Regions from separate parts of the Dactylosporangium sp. NPDC049525 genome, predicted to be linked through region 2. Evidence: riboswitches for the same ligand, from Rfam matches in the RefSeq annotation. Region 2 holds a riboswitch; each other region holds the start of a gene.

Region 1 (7,494 bases), on a different contig from region 2:
CGGGCGACCGGACCTGCGAGGTCCGCTGCGACCGGGGCGGCTTCATCGACACCGTCATCGAGGCCGACCTTGCCCCCGGCTGGGCCACAGTCACGCTGCAGAGCGAGGACAGCGCCCCGGTCGAGGCGCCGGTGCGGATCATCGACCCGTCCGTGCGCTTCGGGATCGTCTCCGACGTCGACGACACCGTCATGGTCACGACCCTGCCGCGGCCGCTGCTGGCCGCCTGGAACACGTTCGTCCTCGACGAGCACGCGCGCGCCTCGGTCCCCGGGATGGCGGTGCTCTACGAGCGGCTGGTCAACGCCAACCCCGGCGCTCCGGTCTTCTACCTGTCGACCGGCGCCTGGAACGTCGCGGCGACCCTGACCCGGTTCCTGTCGCGCCACCTGTACCCGGCGGGCCCGCTCCTGCTGACCGACTGGGGTCCGCAGCCCGACCGGTTCTTCCGCAGCGGGCAGGCGCACAAGCGCGCGTCCCTGGCCCGGCTGGCGCAGGAGTTCCCCGACATCCGGTGGCTGCTCGTCGGCGACGACGGCCAGCACGACCCGGAGATCTACGCGGAGTTCGTGGCCGAACACCCTGACAGCGTGGCCGCCGTCGCGATCCGGCACCTGTCCCCGACGCAGGCGGTCCTCGCCGGTGGCTTCCCGACCCCGGTCGAGAGCACCCGCCGGCTGCCGTCCGACGCGAGCGCCGCGCAGCGCTGGCTGCGCGCCCCAGACGGCGCCGGCCTCTGGCGGCTGCTCCGCGACACCGAGATGCTTTAGCCCTCGTCGGGTGCCGGCATGACCATCCACAGGTGGCCGTCGGGGTCGGCGAACGCCCCGGCGTAGCCCCACGGCTGGTCGGCGGGCTCGGTGACGACCCGGCCGCCGGCGGCCCGGGCCCGCTCGATGACGGCGACCACGTCCGCATGCGCCGGCACCGACCGGTTCAGGACGCACTCGCTGGTCCCGGCCGGCGCCACCCGGTGGTCGCCGATCACCCAGCCGAAGCCGTCGGTGGGCACCAGCATCAGGCTGACGCCGTCGGCGACCGGAAACTGCAGCGGCTCGGGCAGCCCGTCACCGCCCGGCGGGCCGAACGGCTCGGCGTCCAGGACGGCGCGGTAGAAGGCGTGGGAGGCGGACCGGTCGGCGATCGGCAGCGCAATGGTGAAGGTCATATGAGGTGTACGTCAGGAGGCGCCGGAACTCATCGCCGCGGCTCGGGGTGCGCCCACCTTGGCGATGATCTCCTGCAGGACGCGCTCCGACTCGTCGTGCGGCACCTGGCAGGTGCCGGCGGCCAGGTGCCCGCCGCCGCCGTACTGCAGCATCACCGAGCCGATGTCGGTCGGGGAGCTGCGGTCCAGGATCGACTTGCCCACCGCGAAGACGGTGTTGAGCTTCTGCTTGCCCCAGATCACGTGGATGGAGACCCGAGCGTCCGGGAACAGGGCGTACACCATGAAACGGTTCCCGGCGAAGATCAGCTCCTCGTCGCGCAGGTCGACGATCACCACGTCGCCCTCGACGTGACTGACCCGGCGCAGCTGGTCGACGAAGAGCTCCTGCTGCTCGCGGAAGAGCTCGGCCCGCTCCGCCACGTCCGGCAGCGCCAGGATCTCCTCGACGTCCTGATGATCGATGCACGCGTCGATGAGCTGCATCATCAGCTGGTAGTTGGAGATCCGGAACTGGCGGAACCGGCCCAGGCCGGTGCGGCTGTCCATGAGGAAGTTCATCAGCGTCCACCCGACCGGCTGCAGGATGTCCGCGATGTCGTACTGGGCGGAGTCGGCCTTGTCGACCGCTTCCATCAGCTCGTCCGACACGTTCGGGAAGCGTCCGGCGCCGCCGAAGTGGTCGTAGATGACCCGGGCCGCCGACGGGGCCTCGGCGTCGATGATGTGGTTGTCCTTCTCGCCGGTGTTGCGCAGCGTCTCCGAGTGATGATGGTCGAAGACGAGGTGGGCGCCCGGCGCATACGGCAGGTTCGTCAGGATGTCGTTCGGGCCGACCTCGACCGCGCCGTCCTGGACGTCCTTGGGGTGCACGAACGTGATGTCGCCGATGAGGTCCAAGTGACGCAGCAGGACGGCACACACCAGACCGTCGAAGTCGCTGCGCGTCACGAGTCGGTGCTTCACGAGAATTCCCCTCACCTGCGTCGGCCGGTCGACAGTTGCCCTATCGGCCGGCCGCTCGCAGACGTGAGGTCTCAGAGGACCGAAAGGTGCACGTGGTTGGTGTGGTCGCTGGAGGGATCCCCGCCGACGCCGCTGTAGTGGTGCCAGCCGACCGCGGGTGTCCAGATCTGTTTGAACCAGATGACGTACATGACGCCGAGCCGGTCCGCGTTCTTCACGAAGTAGGTCGCGAGATTGGCTCCGTAGACCTTGTCCTCGCCGGCGGCGACCCCGCCGAAGCCGGACTTCGACTGCACCGAGAAGTCGCAGGCACGACCCTTCGGGTGCTCATACGGCCCGCTGGGCCGGAAGCACGAGACGAACCGCTTGAAGCCGGCCGCCTGCGCCTGCTGCATCGCGTGCAGCGTGCGCTGCGTGATGCAGCCGCTGTTGGTGGTGGGGTCCTTGGTCTTGCAGGACTCCGCCGACCAGCCACCGCTCGCGTTGCGCGGCGAGGGCTGCGCGAGGGGCAGGTTGGCGGAGACGAAGCCGTTGCTCGGGCCGCCCGCCTGGGCCAGCCCCTTCTCGGCTTCCTTTTTCTTCGTCGCCATGACGGCGACCTGCTCCTGCTGGAGCTTGACCTCGGCCTCCAGCGCGGCCTTCTGCGCCGCCTGGTCCTTCTTCAGCTGGTTGAGGTCGCGCAGCAGGTTGTCGTTGTGGTGGGCGATCTCGTCGATCGAGCCGGCCCGCTCCGCGAATCCGGTCGGGCTCCCCGAGTCCATCAGCGCCACGAACGTGGTGAGCGGCCCCGTCCGGTAGGCCGCAACGGCGATCGCGGACACCTGCTCGGTGACCTTGGCCAGCTCGGCCTCGGTGGCGGCAAGCTTGGCGGTGAGATCGGCCTGGTTCTTGACCGAGGCGTCGAACTTGTCCTTGGCCTCGATCCAACCGCGGGTGCTCTCGTCGAGGACCTGCGCGAGGGTCGCGTTCGAACCCTCGTCGCCGGTGTCGTCTCCCGGCTCGGCGGCGGCCGGCGCGGCAACCATCCCGCTCAGGACGGCGGCCGTCATCAGGACGGCGAAGATCCGCCATCCGGGATGTCGTGATGACATCTGGCTCGTTGTTCCTTCCGTCGGCCGCCGACCGGGTTAGCTGACGGGTTCGGGACGGAACAATCCCTACCGCGGTTGCCCGCGGATTCACCCCAGTTACGGTTGGGTCCCCGATTCGCCGGTGTCGAGCCGGCAATTAGGCGGCAGTCGCGCCCGGCGCCGCGGGAAGCAGTGCCTGTCGGACGAGACCGACGGCTAGCCTACTCAGGGCGGTTCGCCTGCGCAGCGCACCGATTGTGTGGTTGTGGTGACGCGCCTCTCGAAACGGTGGCACTCCAGCAGGTCGCCTAAGCATTCCGAAAGACATCGACGTGATAGAAATCACTATAATACTTTCACGCTTCCGGAACCGCTTCGCCGCGTCCATTGTTCTACGCAACCTGCCGATCGCGCAGTGTCACGTTCCAGATGCGGTGGAATGCCGTCAATCGCGCAAATCCCGCAATTCGGTTGCGGCTGTTTGGTGGCGTACTGAATGCCCACAAATGCCCGAAGTCCTGCGACGGGGCCGCGCCGGGCCGCGCCAAGCCGCGCCGCCCAGCGCCGGGCCGCACAGGGCCTCCGGGGCCGAACGTTAGGGAAACCGTAAAGTTTCTTCATAAATAGGTGTTGCCGGCGCTCCGGGGTCAGTTCGGCTGGTCGTATGAGGGACCAGTGTCGATCTGAACGGAAGTGATCAGGTGTCCAGAGTGCGCCTGCTGGCGATGCTCGCCGCGACCGCCGTCGCCGGTGGGGTCGTCGCCGTCTTCAACATGCTGCCGGCGTCGGCCGCCACCTGCGCGGTCGCGTGGCAGTCGTCGGCGGTCTACACCGGGGGCGCCACCGTGTCCCGCAACGGCCACAACTTCCTCGCCAAGTGGTGGACGCAGAACGAGGCACCGCCCGGCACCACCGGGGTCTGGCAGGACCAGGGCGCGTGCGGCGGGAGCACCCCGCAGCCGCCGACGCAGACCGGGACGGCTGGCGGGTGCAGCTTCCCGGCCTGGGTGCAGGGTCGCAACTACGTCACCGGTGACGTCGTGAAGTTCACCGACGGCAAGTACTACGTCGCCGAGCACGACAACCCGGGCTACAGCCCGACGATCAGCACCTGGTACTGGGACCCGTACACCTGCAACGGCCAGCCGAACCCGACGACGCAGCCGCCGACGAACCCGACGACCAATCCCCCGACGAACGGGGCGTTCGTGGTCAGCGAGGCGCAGTTCAACCAGATGTTCCCGAACAGGAACCCGTTCTACACGTACAACGGCCTCGTTGCGGCGTTGAGCGCGTATCCGGCGTTCGCGAAGACCGGCACGGACGCGGTGCGCAAGCAGGAGGCGGCCGCGTTCCTCGCGAACGTCAACCACGAGACCGGCGGGCTGGTGTACATCGTCGAGCAGAACACCGCCAACTACCCGCACTACTGCGACGCGAGCCAGCCGTACGGGTGCCCCGCCGGGCAGGCCGCCTACTACGGTCGCGGGCCGATCCAGCTGAGCTGGAACTTCAACTACAAGGCCGCCGGTGACGCGCTCGGCATCGACCTGCTGCACAACCCGAACCTGGTGCAGACCGATCCGGCCGTGGCGATGAAGACCGGGCTCTGGTACTGGAACACGTCTACCGGCCCGGGCACGATGACGCCGCACAACGCGATGGTCAACGGCGCCGGGTTCGGCGAGACGATCCGCAGCATCAACGGCAGCCTCGAGTGCGGTGGACGGAACCCCGTGCAGGTGCAGAGCCGGGTGGCGGCGTACCAGCGCTTCGTCGGCATCCTCGGCGTGGGCGTCGGAGCGGGCTCGCTGAGCTGCTGATCACGAAAGACCAGAAGGGCGCCCCGGGGGGAATTGGGGCGCCCTTCTTCTGTTCATGCTTCTGTTCACGCGAGTGCGGCGTGCAGCAGGCGTCGAAGGCGCGCCGCTCGCGCCGGGTGTCCGTGCGAGGCCCACGAAACCAGGCCGGCAAGGTGGGCCGCGAAATCCGGGTGCCCGTCGCGGTTGGCGGCGTCGAGACCGTCGCGGGCGGCGTTGTGCAGCACGGCACGCAGGCGGTCGTAGTCGTCGCGGGGGATCGCTGGGTGCGCGTTGACGACGAGGCCGGCGAGCCGCTGCCGGTCGCCGCTGCCCCGGACGCGGGTCTTCGCCGGGTTGACGTGGAACCCCTCGTCCGCAACGACCGCGCCGACGGCTTCGACCAGGCGGTAGGGGTACCGCAGCCGGCCGGAGAACGCGAGATCGTCGGCGTAGCGGCCGTAGGTGGTGCCGAACCGGGCCGCAAGTCCCGCGAGCCGACGGTCGAGGCGGAACGCGACGAGGTTCGCGAGTGCCGGCGACGTCGGCGCGCCCTGCGGCAGGTGCGGGGTGCGGTGCTCGATGCGGCCGGAGACCGCGTGCGGGGTCCGCGTGGTGCACAGCGCGGTCAGCGCGTGCGCGACCGGCTCCGGGTAACCGGCGGTGCGGAACAGGCCGTAGATCCGCCCGGCGGTGATGCTGGTGAAGAACGCGCGCAGGTCGAGCCGCACCACGGTCTTCTGCCCGGCGTGCGGCGCCGCGAACGTGTGCACCGAGCGCCCAGGGACGAATCCGTGCGCGGCGGCGTGCACCGGCAACGGCCCGAGCACCTCGTCGAGCACGCGGCGCTGGATCGCCTTGAGCCGTGATTTCGGCGCCTCGATGAGCCTGTCGCCGATCCAGGTGTACGAATAGTGCCGCACCGTGTTGTCGGCGTGCTTCCGGTTGATCCCGCGACGGTCGGCGAACCAGTCCAGTTCGTCCGGGTCAAGGTCGAGGAACTCCGCGAGCGCCGCCAGGTCGTCGATGCGCGGCGAGTCCCACCGCTGCCGCACGGTGCGGGTGGCGGTCGCCCGGCGGACGCGGACCGGCTGGCGGGATGGCGCGCTGATGAACTCGGCCAGCTCCCGGGGCCGGTCCGCGGGCGCCTCCCGGTAGGCCCGCAGGACGGCGGTGACGACCGGGCCGAGCCACCGCGGCCGGCGGCCCAGCACCTCGTAGCCGACGTCGAGCAGCGGCCCGCGCGCCCACTCGACGGTCAGGAACGCGTCGGCGAGCGCACCGGCGACGACGCGGGCAGCGTGCCCCGACGAATCCCGGTCGTGCCTGCGCCGACTCGCGCGAAGCGCGGGGGCGCGCCGGCGATGCGCTGCCGTGCTCAATCCTGCGTCCCCGGGGTTACCCCGGAGAGACCATCGCTGGTCTGCTCGGGACACGCTGCCACCCCCGCCACCCTAGTGGTCAGGGCAGGTGCTGCCGGTACTCCTGCAGCGCGCGCCGCGCGAAGACCTGCTGGAACGTGGCGACCCGCTCCGAGCGGCCGCGGCCGATGAAGCTGACGAACCAGTGCATGACCGCGGTGACCCGGTTCTTGAAGCCGACCAGGTACAGCAGGTGCACGGCGAGCCACATGAACCAACCGATGATCCCGGAGAAGTGCAGCTTGCCGACGCTCGCCACCGCCGAGAAGCGGGAGATCGTCGCCATGCTGCCCTTGTCGAAATACTTGAACGGCTGCCCGGTCGGCTGGTCGGCGAGGCGCTTCTTGATCTGCCCCGCGGCGTGCCGGCCGCTCTGGATCGCGACCTGCGCCACGCCCGGCAGCCGGTCGAGGGCCATCATGTCGCCGATCGCGAAGATCTCCGGGTGGCCCGGCACCGTGCAGTCCGGGTTGACCTCGAGCCGCCCCGCACGGTCCGTGGACGCGCCGGTCGCCTTCGCCAGCTGCGTCGACAGCGACGGCGCGGCCACGCCCGCGGCCCAGATCTTCGTCATCGACTCGATGCGCTGATGACCGTTGCGGGTCTCGACCTCGATGCCGGTCTCGTCGACGCCGACGACCTTCGTGCCGAGCTCGACCTCGACGCCCATCTTGTGCAGTTGGCGCAGCGCCTTCGTCGACAGGTGGTCGCCGAACGTCGACAGCACCGTGTCGAGCGCGTCGACCAGGATGATCCGCGCCTGCTTCGGGTCGATGTTGCGATACTGCCCCGGCAGGTGCCGGTGGGCCAGCTCGGCGATCTGACCGGCCATCTCGACCCCCGTGGGGCCGGCGCCGACCACGACGAACGTCAGCCACCGCTCGACCGCGGCCGGGTCGGACTCCAGCTCCGCGAGCTCGAACGCGCCGAAGATCCGGCCGCGCAGCTCCAACGCGTCGTCGATGCTCTTCATGCCGGGCGCGAACTCGGCGAACTTGTCGTTGCCGAAATAGGACTGCGACGCGCCCGCGGCGACGATCAGCGTGTCGTACTCCACGGTGTAGCTGGTG
Region 2 (7,494 bases):
AAGGTGATGACCGCGTACGTTGTCCTGCGGGATCATCCCCTGCGCCTGGACGAGAACGGCCCCACGCTGACCGTCTCGGCTGAGGAGGCCGCCGCTTATCCGTCTCAGCTCGCCTCCGGCCAGTCGCTGGTCCAGGTTGTGGCCGGCGAGGTGCTCACCGAACGGCAAGCCCTCCAGGCCCTGCTTTTGCCCTCGGCCAACAACATCGCCCACATCCTCGCCCGGTGGGATGCCGGCAGCAGCGATGCGTTCGTGGCCAAAATGAACCAGGCCGCAGCCGGCCTCGGGATGGCAGACACGCGCTATACCGACCCGTCCGGGCTCGCACCGTCCACCGTCAGCACCGCTGCCGACCAGGTCACCCTGGGCCGGGTGGCAATGCAGGTGCCGGTGTTGGCGCAGATTGTGGCGATGCCGCAGGCCACGCTGCCCGTCGTCGGGCCGGTCAGGAACGTCAACACACAGATTGGTAAGGACGGGATCGTCGGCATCAAGACCGGCTCCACCGATGAGGCCGGCGGCTGCCTGCTCTTCGCGGCCGAGATCTCCGCAGAAGGGCAGCGGCTCAGGATCATCGGCGCCGTACTCGCACCCGGCCCGAACATGGCAGACGCCTTCGAGGCCACCCGTCGCCTGATCCAAGCCAGCAGCGGCCTGCCGCACAAGTACCGGGTCGTGCGCGCCGGAGATATTGTGGCGACCGCCCGGGGACCGATGGGCAGAAGCACAACCCTTGCCGCAACCGGCGACGTGGACGTGCTCGGCTGGCCCGGCTTGGCCTACCAGATCGATACCGTGACCACCATGCCGCGCCGCCACATTGCAGCGGGGACCCATGTCGGCACGCTCAAGCTCACCGCCTCAGCCACGGCCGTAACCACCGCCCTGCAGACCACCCAGGCACTCGCTCCACCCAGCCGGTGGGAGAGGATCACGCACGGGTGACTGCCGGCGTCCTGCTGTGGCGTCACCCGAACACACCGCGCCGGTTCGCACCTGGCACGGGCGGCCGCACCGGGGAACGGTCGACGATGGAGACCGTTCCCCCGGTCATACACGAATCACATCGCCGGGCTGCCGAACGCCCGATAGCAGAAACGTGTAGTTGATTCCTTACGTTCCGCTTAGATTTCCGTCGGACGCTTCACGCGCATTTGCGTACCCGCTAGGGTCATGAAATCAACTGTGGCTAACCGTCACCGCCTAGGGTGACTCCACAGTGGATCCGCTGAGTCGTGTTCGCACGAGCCGGGGAACCAGGCACAACTGGGGTGAATCCACGGGGCCACGTGCCGCGAGGTAGAGCGAGCTTCCCGCCCGAACCCGTCAGCTAACCCGGTAGGCGGTGCCGGAAGGAGTACTGCGTGCAAACCCTCGCGTCGCATCACATCTGCCGCCTGACCTCGACCCGCGGCCCGGGCGCCCATTGGGCGTCGACGGTGATGAGACGGAGTCCGGTTCAGTAGCCGTTCCGGCGCCGACACCCGCACACCTACGACGCGACACCGACCCAGCTACCACTGTCCACTTTGGACAATTAGTGGGCAGTGCCGCTGACCACCCCTGCCGACACCAGCTTCGGCGGCAGGGGGCGATACCGGCCGCCCGGACGCAGAACGACCGCGCCGTCCGGCGCCGGCCCCAGCCGTCGCGTTCCAGCATGCAATGTCGAGGTTCCCGTGCAGCACCTGTTCACAGCACAGCACAACAAAACCAGTCCGCCCTCCGGAAGCTGCCGCCCTCGGCGGCCTCGGCGGTTTGCCGCCGGATGTGCAGCGTGACGTTCTTGGTCTGCTGCCGCACCGGATCCGCGCCGGCCGGAGGGAGGCCGAATGTCCACCGGCGAGACTGAGGTCCAGCAGGACAGCGCCGCGAAGGTTCGCGGCCCTCGTCATCTGCAACGTTCCCGCCGCGGCCGCCACGCGGCCCGCCCCCGGATCGGGCTGTACCTCGGCGCAGCCATCATCGCCGCCACGGGGATCGGTTGGCCTTTGCTGCCGACATCGTCGCCCACTACCCCGGGTATCGCAGTACATGCCGACATGGCGCTGGCGGACGCCGCGGACCGAGCGAGGGTCGCCGAGAACGACGCTTCCCGCAGCAAACAACGCGGCCAGGTACAGCCCAGCCGGCAACCGACCGCAACGGCCACGGCCCATCCGAAGCCGTCGCAGACGAAGCCGAGCGCACCTGCGTCGTCGTCACCAGCGTCCTCGCCGTCGCCGACCGTCCGCGGCCCCGTCGGCGGGCTGACCCAGGCCGAGATGAACAACGCCGTGGCCATCATCGAAGCCGGCCAGCAACTGAAACTGCCCCGACGCGCGTTCGTGGTGGCGATCGCCACCGCGTTACAGGAAAGCCATCTGAGAAACCTCGCGAATGCGAACCTGCCGGAGTCGTTGAAGCACCCGAACGAAGGCGTCGGGTACGACCACGATTCGGTCGGGCTCTTCCAGCAGCGACCCAACTGGGGGACCGTCGCCCAGCTGATGGATCCGCACGAATCCGCGCGCCGCTTCTACTCCGCGCTGGCGAAGATCCCCGGCTGGGAGCAACTGCAGATCACCGTAGCGGCGCAAACCGTCCAAGTGTCCGCCTATCCAGACGCCTACGCGAAGTGGCAGACCCTCGCTCAGCAGATTGTCGACGCCGTGGCGTAGCGCGCCCGGGGTTCCCTCCGGCACGCGGCCTTCGGACCGGGGTCAGCCGTCCTGTGGCGGGACGTCGCCCTCGTCGTGGTCCGCCTCGGCCTTCGTGTGGTGCACGGTGCCCGGACGGTGGTCCGGCGGGCCGTACACGGTGGCGATCCGCAGCGGGCCGTCGCCGTCGTTGACGAAGTTGTGCCTGGTGCCCTCCGGCACGACCACGACGTCGCCGGCGGTGAACGGCTGCTTGCGGCCGTCGAGGATCGACGTGCCCCGGCCGTCGACGGCGATCAGGACCTGGTCGATGCCCTCGTGGACCTCCTCGCCGATCTCCCCGCCGGCTGGGATCGTCATGATCACCAGCTGGGTGTGCCGGGTCGTGTGCAGCACGTGGCGGAAGTCCTCGTTCGACCGGACCTCCTCGAACAGGTCGCCCTGGTACGGCTCGTACTCGGCCATGATGCCCCCTTCTCGTTCCTGGACATCCCACCTGCCCGGCCCACACGGGAACGAAACGGGCCGGAACCGGGTGGCGTGTATGCGCCATATCCGTTTCGTGTACGGCAGGTGTTTAGTCTCATTGATCATTCCCAATTGATGAGGGAGGACCGATGTCCCGGTTCGTCTGCACGGTGAAGCACACCAGGTACGTCATCGGCGCCATGGCCGGCGTCTTCTTCGCGACCTGCAGCTCCTCCTGACCCGAAGCCGGCCCGGGGCGGCGTCGTGCCGCCCCGGGCCGGTGCCCGTCGACCGGTGGAGGCCGGATGTTCACGACCGCGGTCCGGCAGATGCGGGTGGCGTTCTCCACCGTGCTCGGCCGTCCCTTCTCCGTCCCGGTGGTGCAAGGACTGGTCCGGGACGCCCTGGCGACGCTGGAGGAGTTCGGCACACCCGGCGACGACGTCGGCCAACTGGTCGACGGACCCTACGCCGACCCCACGATGCGCCGCGAGCTGCAGACCAGGGCGCTGCAACGCACCGCGCGGCACCTCACCGTCGGCGCACCGTACTACCAGGACCGGTTCGCCGCCGCGGGTGTCGACCCGGCCAGGCTCACCCCCGAGACGCTGCTCCGGCTGCCGGTGATGACCCGGGCCGAGCTGGTGTCCAGGCAGCGGGACCTGCTGTGCGGCCGCCCCTACCTGTCGACCCGCAGCACCGGCAGCACCGGCACCCCGGTCGAGGTGTGGCTGTCCCGGCAGGAGATCACGCTCTGGCCGGCGCTCATCGCGCTGTCGCTCGTGCTGCGCGGGGAGCTCACCCCCGACGACCACGTCCAGCTCAGCATCAGCTCCCGGGCGACCGCGGCGATCCAGGAGGACGTCGAGCTGTGCGGCCTGGTCGGCGCCGGCTGCAGCGTCGTGGGGCTGGTGCCGCCGGACGAGGCCCTGGACCGGCTATGCGGATCCGCGACAGTGCTCAACACGTACCCGAGCTACCTCGGCGCGCTCGTCACCGCCGCCCGCAGGCGTGGCCTGGGCCCGGACGACTTCGCGTTGCACACCGTCAACGCCGGCGGCGAGGTGCTGTCGGCGGCGCTCGTCGCGGCGGCCGAGGCCACGTTCGGCGCGCGGATCAACGACGCGTACGGCGCCACCGAGGTCCTGCCGGTCGGTGGGCGGTTCTGCACGCACCGGCACCTGCATCCCGACCCGAACATGGGGTACGCCGAGACGATCGACCTCGCGACCGGCGCCCCGGCCGAACCGGGCCGGCTCGGCACCCTCGTGGTCACCCCGTACCACCCGTACCGCGAATGCATGCCGGTACTGCGCTACGACACCCGCGACCTGGTGCGCGCCCCCGCCGCCGACGAGCCGCCGTGCGAACTGGCGGCCACCCCCGGGATGTCGCACATCCTCGGCAAGGCCCGCGACCTGCTGGCCACCGCATCCGGGCCGGTCACCCCCCGCGACGTGGTGGAGGTGATGGACGCGCTCCCGGGAGCCCGCTGGCCGGTGCGGTTCGCCGCCGAGGAGGCGGGCGGGCGGGTGCGGGTCACCGTGCCGGACGACCACACGGGCGGCCTGTCGACCGGCGAGATCGCCGGACGTTTCGCCGGCCGCGGCATCGACGCGGAGGTCGTGGTGGTCCCGATGGGGCAGGACAACGCCCGGCGGCTGCGGCCGCTGCGCTGCGACCTGCTGGAGCAGACCTTCACCAGGCCCGTCCCGACCCTCGTGGGGGAGCCCGTATGAGCCGGACGGCGTTTCTGGTCCTGGTCACGTTCTGCTTCGCGCTGGCCGCGCCACTGGCCGCCGCCGCCTACTTCCGGTGGGTCCGGGCGGCCAGGCCGGCCGTCGGGGTCTTCGGAACCGGCGACGTGTTCGTGATGATGGGGTTCGTCGTGGTACTGCCGTTCGCGTACCTCGCGTTGCCCGGCTGGGGCCTGCCGACGGTGCTCGGGCTGGTCTTCGCCGGTGGGCTGTCGGTCGGGTACGAACGGGTCGTGACACACCGCTGGCTGCGGCGGGGCCTGATCCTCGGCCTGCTGGGCGCGGACCTCGCGGCGTGGGCGGCGTGGCGGGCCGGCGCGGCACCGCTCTGGTTCACCGCCGTGAACAGCGTGGTCGTGCTGCTGATCGCGGTCTCCGCGGCCAACCTCTCCGCGCAGGGCGGCCTGCGGCTGCGGCACGCGGCATGGTTCACGCTCGGCCTCGCCGTCTACGACCTGACCTTCGCGACCGCGATCCCCATCACCCAGAAGCTCGCGGCGGCGATCCAGGGCTACCCGTTCGCGCCGTCAGCCGGGCTGCGCGTCGGCGACCTCGGCGCGGTGATCGGGATGGGTGACCTGCTGGCGTACGCGCTGTTCGGCGTCACCGCGTACAAGGCGTACGGCCGGACCGGCCTGCGGGTGGCGCTCGTCGTCGTCGCCGCCTTCGGCGCGCTGGCGCCGGCGCTGTCCCTGCTGGTCATCGAGGCGGTCGCCGGGCACCGACCGTCGCTCATCCCGGCGCAGGTGTTCTTCGGACCGGGAGCGTTCCTCGGGTACCTGCTGCTGCGGCGCCTCGGCCCGGAACGCCGCATGGCGGAGATCCTCGGCAACCCCGTCAACCGGCCGGCTGACCGCCGGGCCCGCTGGCTCGGGCCACCGGCTCCGTCCGTTGCACCGGCTCCGTCCGTTGCACCGGGTCCGGCGGTTGCACCGGGTCCGGCGGTTGCACCGGGTCCGGCGGTTGCACCGGGTCCGGCGGTTGCACCGGGTCCGGCCGCTGGACCGGCTGCGTCCGTTGCGCCGGCGCGGCCCGCCGAGGTTCGCGGGCCGGTGCGCCTGTCCTGACCGGCGGCCAGTCGTCGTCCGGCGCGACCGGACCGGCCGGCCGCGGTGCCCGGTCCAGCACGACCGCCGCCCGGCGCCGGCACGCCTCGGCCCGCTGGTCCTGGCCGTAGTCGTGCCACACCGACGCCAACAGGCGCAGCACGTACGCCTCACCGACCCGCAGGCCGGCGTCGCGGCAGACGGCGAGCGCCGCGGTCAGGTCCGCGACGGCCGCGTCCAGCCGGTCCAGCCGCCGGTAGGCCTCGGCCCGCCACAGCAGCGCCTGCCACGCGCTGTCCTGGGCGCCGGTCTCCTGGCAACGTCGCAGCCCCAGGGTGAGCAGGCGGGCGCCCTGGGCGGGGCGGCCCAGTCGCACGTAGGCCTTGCCGAGCCCGGTCAGGGTGATGCCCTCGCCGACCAGGTCCCGTTCCGCGCGGCGGATCTGCAGGCTCTCCAGCAGGTATCCGAGCGCCCGCTCGTAGTCGCCGAGCTGGAGCAGGACCTCCCCGGCCTCATACCGGGTGATCCCGACCGCGGGCCGCCGCCCGGCCGAGCCGTACCGCGCCGCGCTCTCCTCGAAGCATCGCAGCGCCGCGGCCGGGTCACCCCGCCGGGCGTGGGTGAGGCCGAGGTGCGAGAGAGTGGCGGCGATCCCGCGCTCGTCCTGCGCGGCCCGCCGGGCGGCGAGGACCTCGTGCAGGTGGTCGAGGGCTGCGGCGTACTCGCCCCGTTCGCGGCACACGATGGCCAGCATGGTCCGCGCCGTGGACTCGGCCCGCCAGTCGCCGAGCGCCGCCGCGACCCGCCGGCTCAGCGTGCCGAGGGTGGCGATGTCGTCCCAGCGTCCGCGCATCGGCAGGTACTGGATGGTCGCCGTGGACAGTCCGAGCACGAACCGCGCGTGTTCGGGCTCGCCGTCGGCGACGTGCCGGGCCACCGCGATCAGGCAGGGCCACTCGCTGTCCAGCCAGTGCAGGGCTTCCGCAGGGGTGGTGACGGCCACCCTCGCCGGCGCGCCCACGAGCTGCGGGACCTCCTCCCGCCGCTGGTTGGGGCGCAGGACGTCGACGGCCTGCTGCACGGTGCCGAGGTAGAACGACAGGGCACGGGCCACCGCAGCCTGACGGTCCACTGTGGACTCCATGGCGTCGGCGAGCTCGGCGGCGAAGCACCGCAGCAGGTCGTGCATGGCGAACCGGTCCCCGCCGGTGCGGCTCAGCAGGTGCGCCTCGGCCAGCCGGTCCAGGGCCGGCTCTGCCTCGGCGGTGCACACGTCCAGCAGCGCCGCCGCGACGGCCGGCTCGAACGTCGGGGTCCGGACCAGGGCGAGCAGCCGGAACAGCCGCGCCGCGGTCGGATCGCCGAGCCCCTGGTAGCTGACCTGGAAGCAGGTGCGGACCGCGAGCTCGCCGGCACGCAGCCCGTTGAGCCGGTGCCGCTCCTCGCGCAGCTCGTCGGCGAGCGCCGCCAGGGGCCGGTCGGGGCGGCCGGCCAGCCGGGCGGCGGCGATGCGCACCGCGAGGGGCAGGTGCTCGCACTGCCGGACCAGCTCGACGGCGCGCGCACCGGCCGCGGCCACCCGCT
Region 3 (7,494 bases), on a different contig from region 2:
TCGCACAGCGGCCTGGTCGGCGACCAGATCTTCGACACCAAGCACCACGGCGGCGACGACCAGGCCGTCTACGCGTACGCGCGGGAGGACTACGACTGGTGGCAGGCAAGGCTGAGCCGCCGGCTGGCCAACGGGCTCTTCGGCGAGAACCTGACGACCGAGGAGCTCAACGTCAACGGCGCGGTCATCGGCGAGCGGTGGCGCATCGGTCCACGGCTGGTCCTCCAGCCGACCTTCGGCCGCATCCCGTGCGTCACGTTCCAGCACAAGATGGGCGAGCCGCGCTGGATGAAGACCTTCGCCCGGGCCAACCGTCCGGGCGCATACCTGCGCGTGCTGGAGCCGGGCGAGGTGTGGGCCGGCGACCCGGTGACCGTCGAGGACCGCCCGGCGCACGGGGTGACGATCGCGCAGGCGTTCCGCGCGTACATGACCGAGCCGGAACTGCTCCCCGGGCTGGTCGACACCGACGGGCTGCCCGACGCTCTGCGCGAGACCCTCGCGCGGCGGCTGCTCCAGCGCCGGTAGACGGCCGGGGCGAGCAGAGGAATCGTGCCGTGGGCCCGTTCGCGCCTCGCCGCATCCGTGCCGGACGGCCACGACGCGGCCAGGGCCGGTCGTGAGGGGACACGGCCTGCTGGCAGACGTTCGACCGCTGCGGGAGTCGCCGGAGTTCCGCCGGCTGTGGTTGAGCTCGACGCTCTCCTCGGTCGGTGGGCAGATGACCACCTTCGCGGTGGCGTTGCAGGTGTTCCACATCTCCCGGTCGTCCGCCGCGGTGGGTGCGGTCGGCCTGGCCTCGGCCGTCCCCGCGATCGTCGTCGGACTCGCCGGTGGTGTGCTGATCGACTCGATGGACCGTCGCCGGCTCGTGCTCGTCACCAGCACGGTGCTGGCCCTGGTGTCCGCCGGGTACGCCGCGCAGGCGTTCGCCGGCAGCAGCGCGTTGTGGCTGCTCTACGTGCTGGCCGCGGCGAGCGGCGCGGTCAGTGCGGTCAACACGCCGGCCCGGCGCACGTTCATGCCCCGGCTGCTGCGGCGCGAGCTGGTGCCCGCCGGCGCGGCCCTCACGATGATCTCCGGCTACTCCGCCATGATCGTCGGGCCGGCGCTCGCGGGTGTCGTCGCCGCGGCGGCAGGGCTCAAGGTCTGCTATCTCATCGACGCGATCAGTTACGGCGCCGCCCTCTACGGCGTGTTCCGGTTACCACCGATGCGGCCTGACGGAACGGCATCGCGGCGCAGCCTCGCGGCGGCGATCGAGGGGCTGACGTTCGTCGTGCGCAACAGGGCGCTGCGCGGCGCCATGCTCGCCGACCTGAGCGCGACCGTGCTGGCCATGCCGATTGCCTTGTTCCCTGCCATCAACGCCGACCGGTTCGGCGGTTCGCCCCGCACGCTGGGGCTGCTCAGCACCGCGATCGCGGTCGGCGGGCTGCTCGGCTCGGCACTGTCCGGCCCCGTCAAGGGCGTCACCCGCCCCGGCCGGGCCATGCTGATCACCGGCGCGATCTGGGGCGCAGCCGTCGCGGGATTCGGTGCCGTGCACGGGCTGGCCGCATCGCTTGCGCTGCTCGCCGTGGCCGGCGCCGCCGACATGCTCTCCGTGGTCTTCCGATCCACGATCGTCCAGCTTGCCACCCCGGACACGATGCGCGGCCGGACGAGTTCCGCCGAATACGTCGTCGGGGCGGCGTTTCCGCAGGTGGGCAACTTCCGCGCCGGGGTACTGGCGACGGTGTCGACACCCCAGATCAGTGCGGTGGCAGGAGGGATGGCCGCCGTGGTTGGGGCCGGCCTCATCGCGGCCAAGCTGCCGGCCTTCGTGGCATACCGGCACGTCGACAGTCCCGCGTCCGCCGCCGGGCCGCCTTGACGCGCTCAGGGCCTTCGTGCGCGAACGACACGAAGGCCCTGGGATGAGGCGGTTCCTACGCCGGGCGGCCGTAGCCGTACAGCGAGTCGATGTCGATCGGAGCGATCTTCACGACGGTGCGGCTGTTGGGGGCGTGGATGATCTGGTTGTTGCCGATGTAGATGCCCACGTGCCCGAGGCCGTTGTAGAACACCAGGTCGCCGGGGGCGAGCTGGCTGCGGGAGATGTGGCGGACCTTCTGCCACTGCTGGGCGGCGTTGTGGGGCAAGGACACCCCGGCCGCCTTCCACGCCATCATGGTCAGCCCGGAGCAGTCGAACGTGTTCGGCCCGGCGGCGCCCCAGACGTAGCGCTTCCCGAGCTGGGCCCACGCGTAGTTGACCGCCTTGCCGGCCGAGCCGGAGACCGCCGGCGGTGGGCCGGGGGGCGCCGCGGTGGTGGTCGTCTTGGGCTTGACCTTCGCCGCGGCGGCAGCGGCCGCGGCGGCCGCCTCGGCCTTGGCCTGCAGGGCGTCGAGGCGGGTGATGTCGCCCTCGATCTTCTTGCGGCGGGTCTCCAGGTCGATCTTCTGCTGGCTCTGCGCCGCCTGCGTGTCGGCCAGCCGCCGCCGTTCGGTGTCGAAGGCGTTCTTCGCCGCGCCGTACGCGGCCAGGTCGCGCTGCTGGCTGTGGGAGATCTGGTTGAGGGTGCCGACGCGGTCGGTGAAGGCGCCGGACGAGCTCGCACCGAGCATGAGCGACCAGGTGCCGAGGTTGCCGCCGGTCTTGTACGCGTTGACCGCGAGCGTGCTGGCGGTGTCCTGGGCGGCCTCCATCGTGGCCTGCAGCGGCGCCAGGTCGGCCTGCAGCTTGGTGATCGCCGCCTGGGTGGCCTCCAGATCGCCGTTGACCTTGTTGTACTGCTCGACGACGAGCTCGAGCTGGTTGTTGCCCTTGTCGATCTGGGCCTGGATCTCTTCCGGCGTCGGGTCCGCGTTCGCGGCGCAGGCCGGGGCGATGATCGCCGCCACAGCCAGCGCGACGATCGCGGTGCGTAACGTCGTGCGTCCGTTGAACACGGCACAGTCCTTCTTCCCGGACCGCCTACCGGGTTAGCTGACGGATTCGGGCGAGAAGAAGGCGCGCCCTACCGCGCCGCGGCGCGGATTCACCCCATGGAAACCCTGTGGTTCCCCGGCTCATCTGCCGACGCCCGCAGCACGGACGCGCGACCGACGACTCGGCGGTGGCTGCCCGGCCACCCCGGCGGGGTGACGACGTCCGGCAGGCCAGCCCAAACGTAACGGCCGGGGAGACCGTCGAGCCTCGATCTAAGCCACACTTAACGAAGACCCAAGACGTAAGACGAACTCGGCCGGCGGTGCGGCGTCAGGCGAACCATGTCATGGCCTGGCCGTGACCGCGGGTCCAGGCCAGCGGCGTGCCGTCGAGGGCCAGCACGTTGTGCAGCGGCCCGTCCGGTGCCGGCGGCGTGCCCTGATGCGGCACGACGTCCGCCCCCTCGACAGAGATCCAGTGGCCAGGCAGCTGCCGGACCAGGTCGACGAACAGCGCCCGGCGCTCGGCCGGCACCTGGTACAGCACGGAGGTGTGGAACACGACCAGCGTCGCGCCGGCCGGTGCGAGGGCCGCCAGCCTCGGCAGGTCGTCCACGAGGTCGCCGCGGTGCAGCGCCGGCGGGTCCGCGGTGGCGATGGCGGCCGCGGCGCGCAGGCGGTCGCGGCGGTGGTGGTGTTCGGGCCAGATCAGCGCCTCCAGCCAGGCCAGGTCGGCCGGGTCGGTCACGTCGAGCGGACGCAGGTCCAGGCCGGCCCGCCACGTCACCTCCGGCACGCGGGTCGGCGGCGCCGCTCCGGTGAGCGCGCAGTCGAGCACGGGTCCGCCCGATCCGAGCTCCACGTCGCCGTCGCGATGGGTGAAGCGATACGAGTACCGGTCGGGGTACAGCCCCAGGCCGGCCGCGGCGCCGACTTCCAGCAACGCCAGGGGCTGCGGCAGCGTGGCGAGCACCGGCAGCAGCAGCGCGCAGCGGCCGGTCTCGTTGGTCTGTGTGGCCCGGGTCCGCAGTTCGGCCGCCACGGCGGGCCAGTTGGCCACCGTGAAGTCGTGGAACGCGGCCGGCTCGTCGACCGGCCCGCCGAGCAGCCGCACCACGGCCAGCAGCAGGGTGGGCTGCCGTTTCGGCGCCGGCACCGTTTCCAGCAGGGCGAGGATCTCCTCGTCGGCGGAGATCGCGGCCGCTAGCCGCTCGTAGGTCGGCGACACACCTCGGGCCTCGCGTCCGGCGAAGTCGGCGTACCTCGATGCGGTGGTCACCGCGCGATCGTCGCACAGCCGCGCGGGCGGCGTGCCCCTGCCCGATGCGACCTGGAACGGTCTGGAACGCCCAGGCAGTGACGCCGTGCTCGAGCGAAAGGAAGCGCCATGCACCGCACGTCGCAGGACATCAGCCGGGCGCCGCGACCGGCACACCGACGGCGCTGACCCCGCCCGGCCGGTACAGGCAGTGGTTGCCGGTGTGGATGCGGCGCTGCAGGTGCCCGCCGACAACGGGGTCGGCGCGCGCGACGCGGGCGACGGCCCGCCGGATCGCCCTGCCGACGGCGAGGCGGGCGCGTTCCCTGTCGTCGGAGAACTGGCGCGTCCGCCCGCCCAGGCCCGCGGCGGCGGCGAGTTCCGCCACGAGCCAGTCCCGTTCCGAGCGCAGCTCGGCGGCCCGCTCGACGTGGTCAACGTCCTCCAGCTCCTCGATCCGCGTGCGTAGGTGATCCAGCCGCCGCCGGTACTCCTGCACCGCCGCCCGGTCCAGGACGGGCTGGGTGGATCCGCCGGCGCGGGCGTTACGGCCGCCGAGGGAGGCCACCCCGGCGGCGAGGTCGACGGCGGGGACCTCGGTGCCCGGGTTGGCCAGCAGCACCGCCAGGTGCAGCATGCCGACCGAGTGCCCGACCAGCACGCTGCGGCCGGCCAGCCCGATCCTCCACTGCAGGCCGTCGCGGACGCAGGTCGCGGCCAGCCCCGGCGGCTCGGGAATCAGCGGCTCGGAAACCGGGGGCGGACCGCCGGTCGGCGCCGGTGACCTGGCGACGCACGCCACGTGATCACCCTGCACCAGCAGCACCCACGACCCGTCCCGCCCGAAGGCGGCGACCGTCATGCGCAGGTCGCCGCCGGTCCCCACCGCCCTCGCCCGCACCGCCACCATCCCACGCCGATCGAAGGTGCCGCCCATCGCTCGTCCTCTCTGCAGACCGGCCACGATCGTGCTCGGTGCCGCTCACCGTCCGGTCACAGTCCGCTCATCGCCGTCCCCTTCGTCATTGCGACCGACCCGCCGCACCTGCCGACATACGATGGGCGATCGACGTTGGTAACGGTGGCTGCGGGGGCGGGCGTTGGATGTTCGGGTGCTTGGCCCGGTGGAGTTGTGGGCGCACGGCCACCGGGTCGACCTCGGTCCGCGCCGGCAACGGTTCGTCCTGGCGGTGCTCGCGCTGGAGGCCAACCGGCTCGTGCCGGTCGACCGGCTGATCGACCTGGCCTGGCCGGACGGGGCACCACGGACCGCGCAGCACGCCGTCCAGGTCTGCGTGTCCCGCCTCCGCGCGGTGCTGGCCGACGCCCGCGACGGCACCGGCGACATCGGGATCGACACCCGCGGCGACGGTTACGCGCTGCGGGCCGACCTGCACCAGGTCGACGCGAGCCGGTTCCTGGACCTGCTGGAGCGGGCCGGCACGATCGGCGACGACGAGCGCAGGATCGTGGCGCTCGACGAGGCGCTGGCGCTGTGGTCGGGGCCCGCGCTGTCCGGCGCAGCGCTGACGGCGACCCGTGAGCGGCTGTGCTACCGGCTGGAGGAGGCCCGGCTCACCGCGATCGAGGACCGGTTCGACGCGCGGCTGCGGCTCGGGCAGCACCGCGCCGTCCTCGCCGAACTCGCCGACCTCACGCACGCGCACCCGGGTCGCGAGCGGCTGCTCGGGCAGTCGATGCTCGCGCTGTACCGCAGCGGCCAGGCCCAACAGGCCCTGGCGGTGTATCAGCGGGCCCGGGTCAGGCTCGCCGAGGACGTCGGGCTCGACCCCGGCGCCGAGCTGGTCCGGCTCGAGCTTGCCATCCTGCGCAACGACGCGTCCCTCGACCTGACCCCGGGCCCACGGGCCGGTCACGTGACGGGCCCGCTGCCCCGGCAGCTGCCGCCGGACATCCCGGCGTTCACCGCCCGCCGCCGGGAGCTCGACGAGCTCGACGCCCGGCTGCGCACCGGCGCCGGCGGCCGGGCCCCGGTCATCTCCGCGATCTGCGGCTCCGGCGGCGTCGGCAAGACCACCCTCGCGGTGCACTGGGCCCGCGGCGTCGCCGACCGCTTCCCGGACGGGCAGCTCTACGTCAACCTGCGCGGCTTCGACCCCACCGGCCAGTCGCTGGAACCGGCCGAGGCGATCCGCGTGTTCCTCGACGCGCTCGGGGTGCCGGCCGACAGGATGCCGGCCGGCCTGGAGGCGCGCACCGGCCTGTACCGCAGCCTGCTGGCCGGCAAGCGGATGCTGGTGCTGCTCGACAACGCCCGCGACGTCGAGCAGCTGCGCCCGTTGCTGCCCGGCGAACCGGGCTGCCTGACCGTCGTGACGAGCCGCGACCAGCTCACCGCCCTCATCGTCGCCGAGGGCGCGCACGTCGTCGCGCTCGACCGGCTGTCCCCCGGGGAGGCCCACGAGTTGCTCGCCCGCCGGCTCGGCGTGGAGCGGGTCACCGCCGAACCCGACGCCGTCGAGGCGATCATCGCGCATTGTGTACGGCTACCGCTGGCCCTCGCGATCGCCGCGGCTCGCGCCGCCACCAGACCCGGCTTCCCGTTGGCCGCGGTCGCTGCCGAGCTGCGGCACAGCACCAGCACCCTGGACGTCTTCCAGGGCGGCGACTCGGCCACCGACCTGCGGGCGGTGCTCTCCTGGTCCTATCGGACGTTGAGCCCGGCCGCCGCGCGGCTGTTCCGGCTGCTCGGCCTGCACCCCGGGCACGACATCGACCCGGCCGCCACCGCCAGCCTGGCCGCCGTCCCCCTGCCGCAGGCGCGCCGCCTGCTGAGCGAACTGACCAGGGCGCACATGCTCAGCGAGCACCTGCCCGGCCGGTACACGTTCCACGACCTGCTGCGCGCCGACGCCGCCGAACGCGTCCACGCCGACGGCACCGACGCCCGGCACGCCGCCGTACACCGGCTGATCGAGCACTACCTGCACTCCGGGCAGGCCGCGGTGCCGCTGCTGGACGCGCGACTCGAGCCGATCACCGATGCGGCGCCGCGGCCGGGTGTCACCGTCGCGGCGCCGGCGACCGCCGAGGAAGCCCTGGCGTGGTTCACCACCGAACACGGCACGCTCCTCGCCGCCGTCCGGCTCGCCGCCGACGCCGGCCTCGACGCCTGCTGCTGGCAGCTGGCCTGGACCCTGACCACCTACCTGCTGCGCCGCGGGCTGTGGGACGAGCACACCTGGGCGCAGCAGGCCGGCCTGGCCGCCGCGCGCCGGCTCGACGACCCGGTGGGGCATGCCAATGCCGTGCTCGGCCTCGCGCTCGGCTACGCGCGGGCCGGCCGCTTCGACGACGCCCGCC

The links. Region 2 has a riboswitch for cyclic di-AMP ahead of AB0K00_RS55650 (hypothetical protein). Riboswitches for the same ligand answer to the same signal wherever they lie in the genome.
Region 1: linked by a shared signal. The riboswitch ahead of AB0K00_RS03575 (hypothetical protein) and the one ahead of AB0K00_RS55650 (hypothetical protein) in region 2 are both predicted to bind cyclic di-AMP.
Region 3: linked by a shared signal. The riboswitch ahead of AB0K00_RS25245 (NlpC/P60 family protein) and the one ahead of AB0K00_RS55650 (hypothetical protein) in region 2 are both predicted to bind cyclic di-AMP.

The regions. Positions count from the first base shown of each region.
Region 1 covers NZ_JBFAPO010000001.1:780,589-788,082, reverse strand. Annotated here, with positions in the region: gene AB0K00_RS03590 (phosphatase domain-containing protein) at 1-770, shown strand, start outside; gene AB0K00_RS03585 (VOC family protein) at 767-1,168, opposite strand; gene AB0K00_RS03580 (exopolyphosphatase) at 1,181-2,134, opposite strand; gene AB0K00_RS03575 (hypothetical protein) at 2,206-3,225, opposite strand; cyclic di-AMP (ydaO/yuaA leader) riboswitch at 3,235-3,370, opposite strand; gene AB0K00_RS03570 (glycoside hydrolase family 19 protein) at 3,906-5,027, shown strand; gene AB0K00_RS03565 (reverse transcriptase family protein) at 5,093-6,385, opposite strand; gene AB0K00_RS03560 (NAD(P)/FAD-dependent oxidoreductase) at 6,465-7,494, opposite strand, start outside.
Region 2 covers NZ_JBFAPO010000102.1:17,552-25,045, reverse strand. Annotated here, with positions in the region: gene AB0K00_RS55655 (D-alanyl-D-alanine carboxypeptidase) at 1-945, shown strand, start outside; cyclic di-AMP (ydaO/yuaA leader) riboswitch at 1,217-1,360, shown strand; gene AB0K00_RS55650 (hypothetical protein) at 1,833-2,660, shown strand; gene AB0K00_RS55645 (cupin domain-containing protein) at 2,703-3,104, opposite strand; gene AB0K00_RS55640 (AMP-binding protein) at 3,413-4,846, shown strand; gene AB0K00_RS55635 (BTAD domain-containing putative transcriptional regulator) at 5,702-7,494, opposite strand, start outside.
Region 3 covers NZ_JBFAPO010000018.1:39,090-46,583, forward strand. Annotated here, with positions in the region: gene AB0K00_RS25235 (MOSC domain-containing protein) at 1-528, shown strand, start outside; gene AB0K00_RS25240 (MFS transporter) at 620-1,876, shown strand; gene AB0K00_RS25245 (NlpC/P60 family protein) at 1,932-2,933, opposite strand; cyclic di-AMP (ydaO/yuaA leader) riboswitch at 2,941-3,110, opposite strand; gene AB0K00_RS25250 (DUF2332 domain-containing protein) at 3,244-4,191, opposite strand; gene AB0K00_RS25255 (hypothetical protein) at 4,322-5,107, opposite strand; gene AB0K00_RS25260 (BTAD domain-containing putative transcriptional regulator) at 5,283-7,494, shown strand, end outside.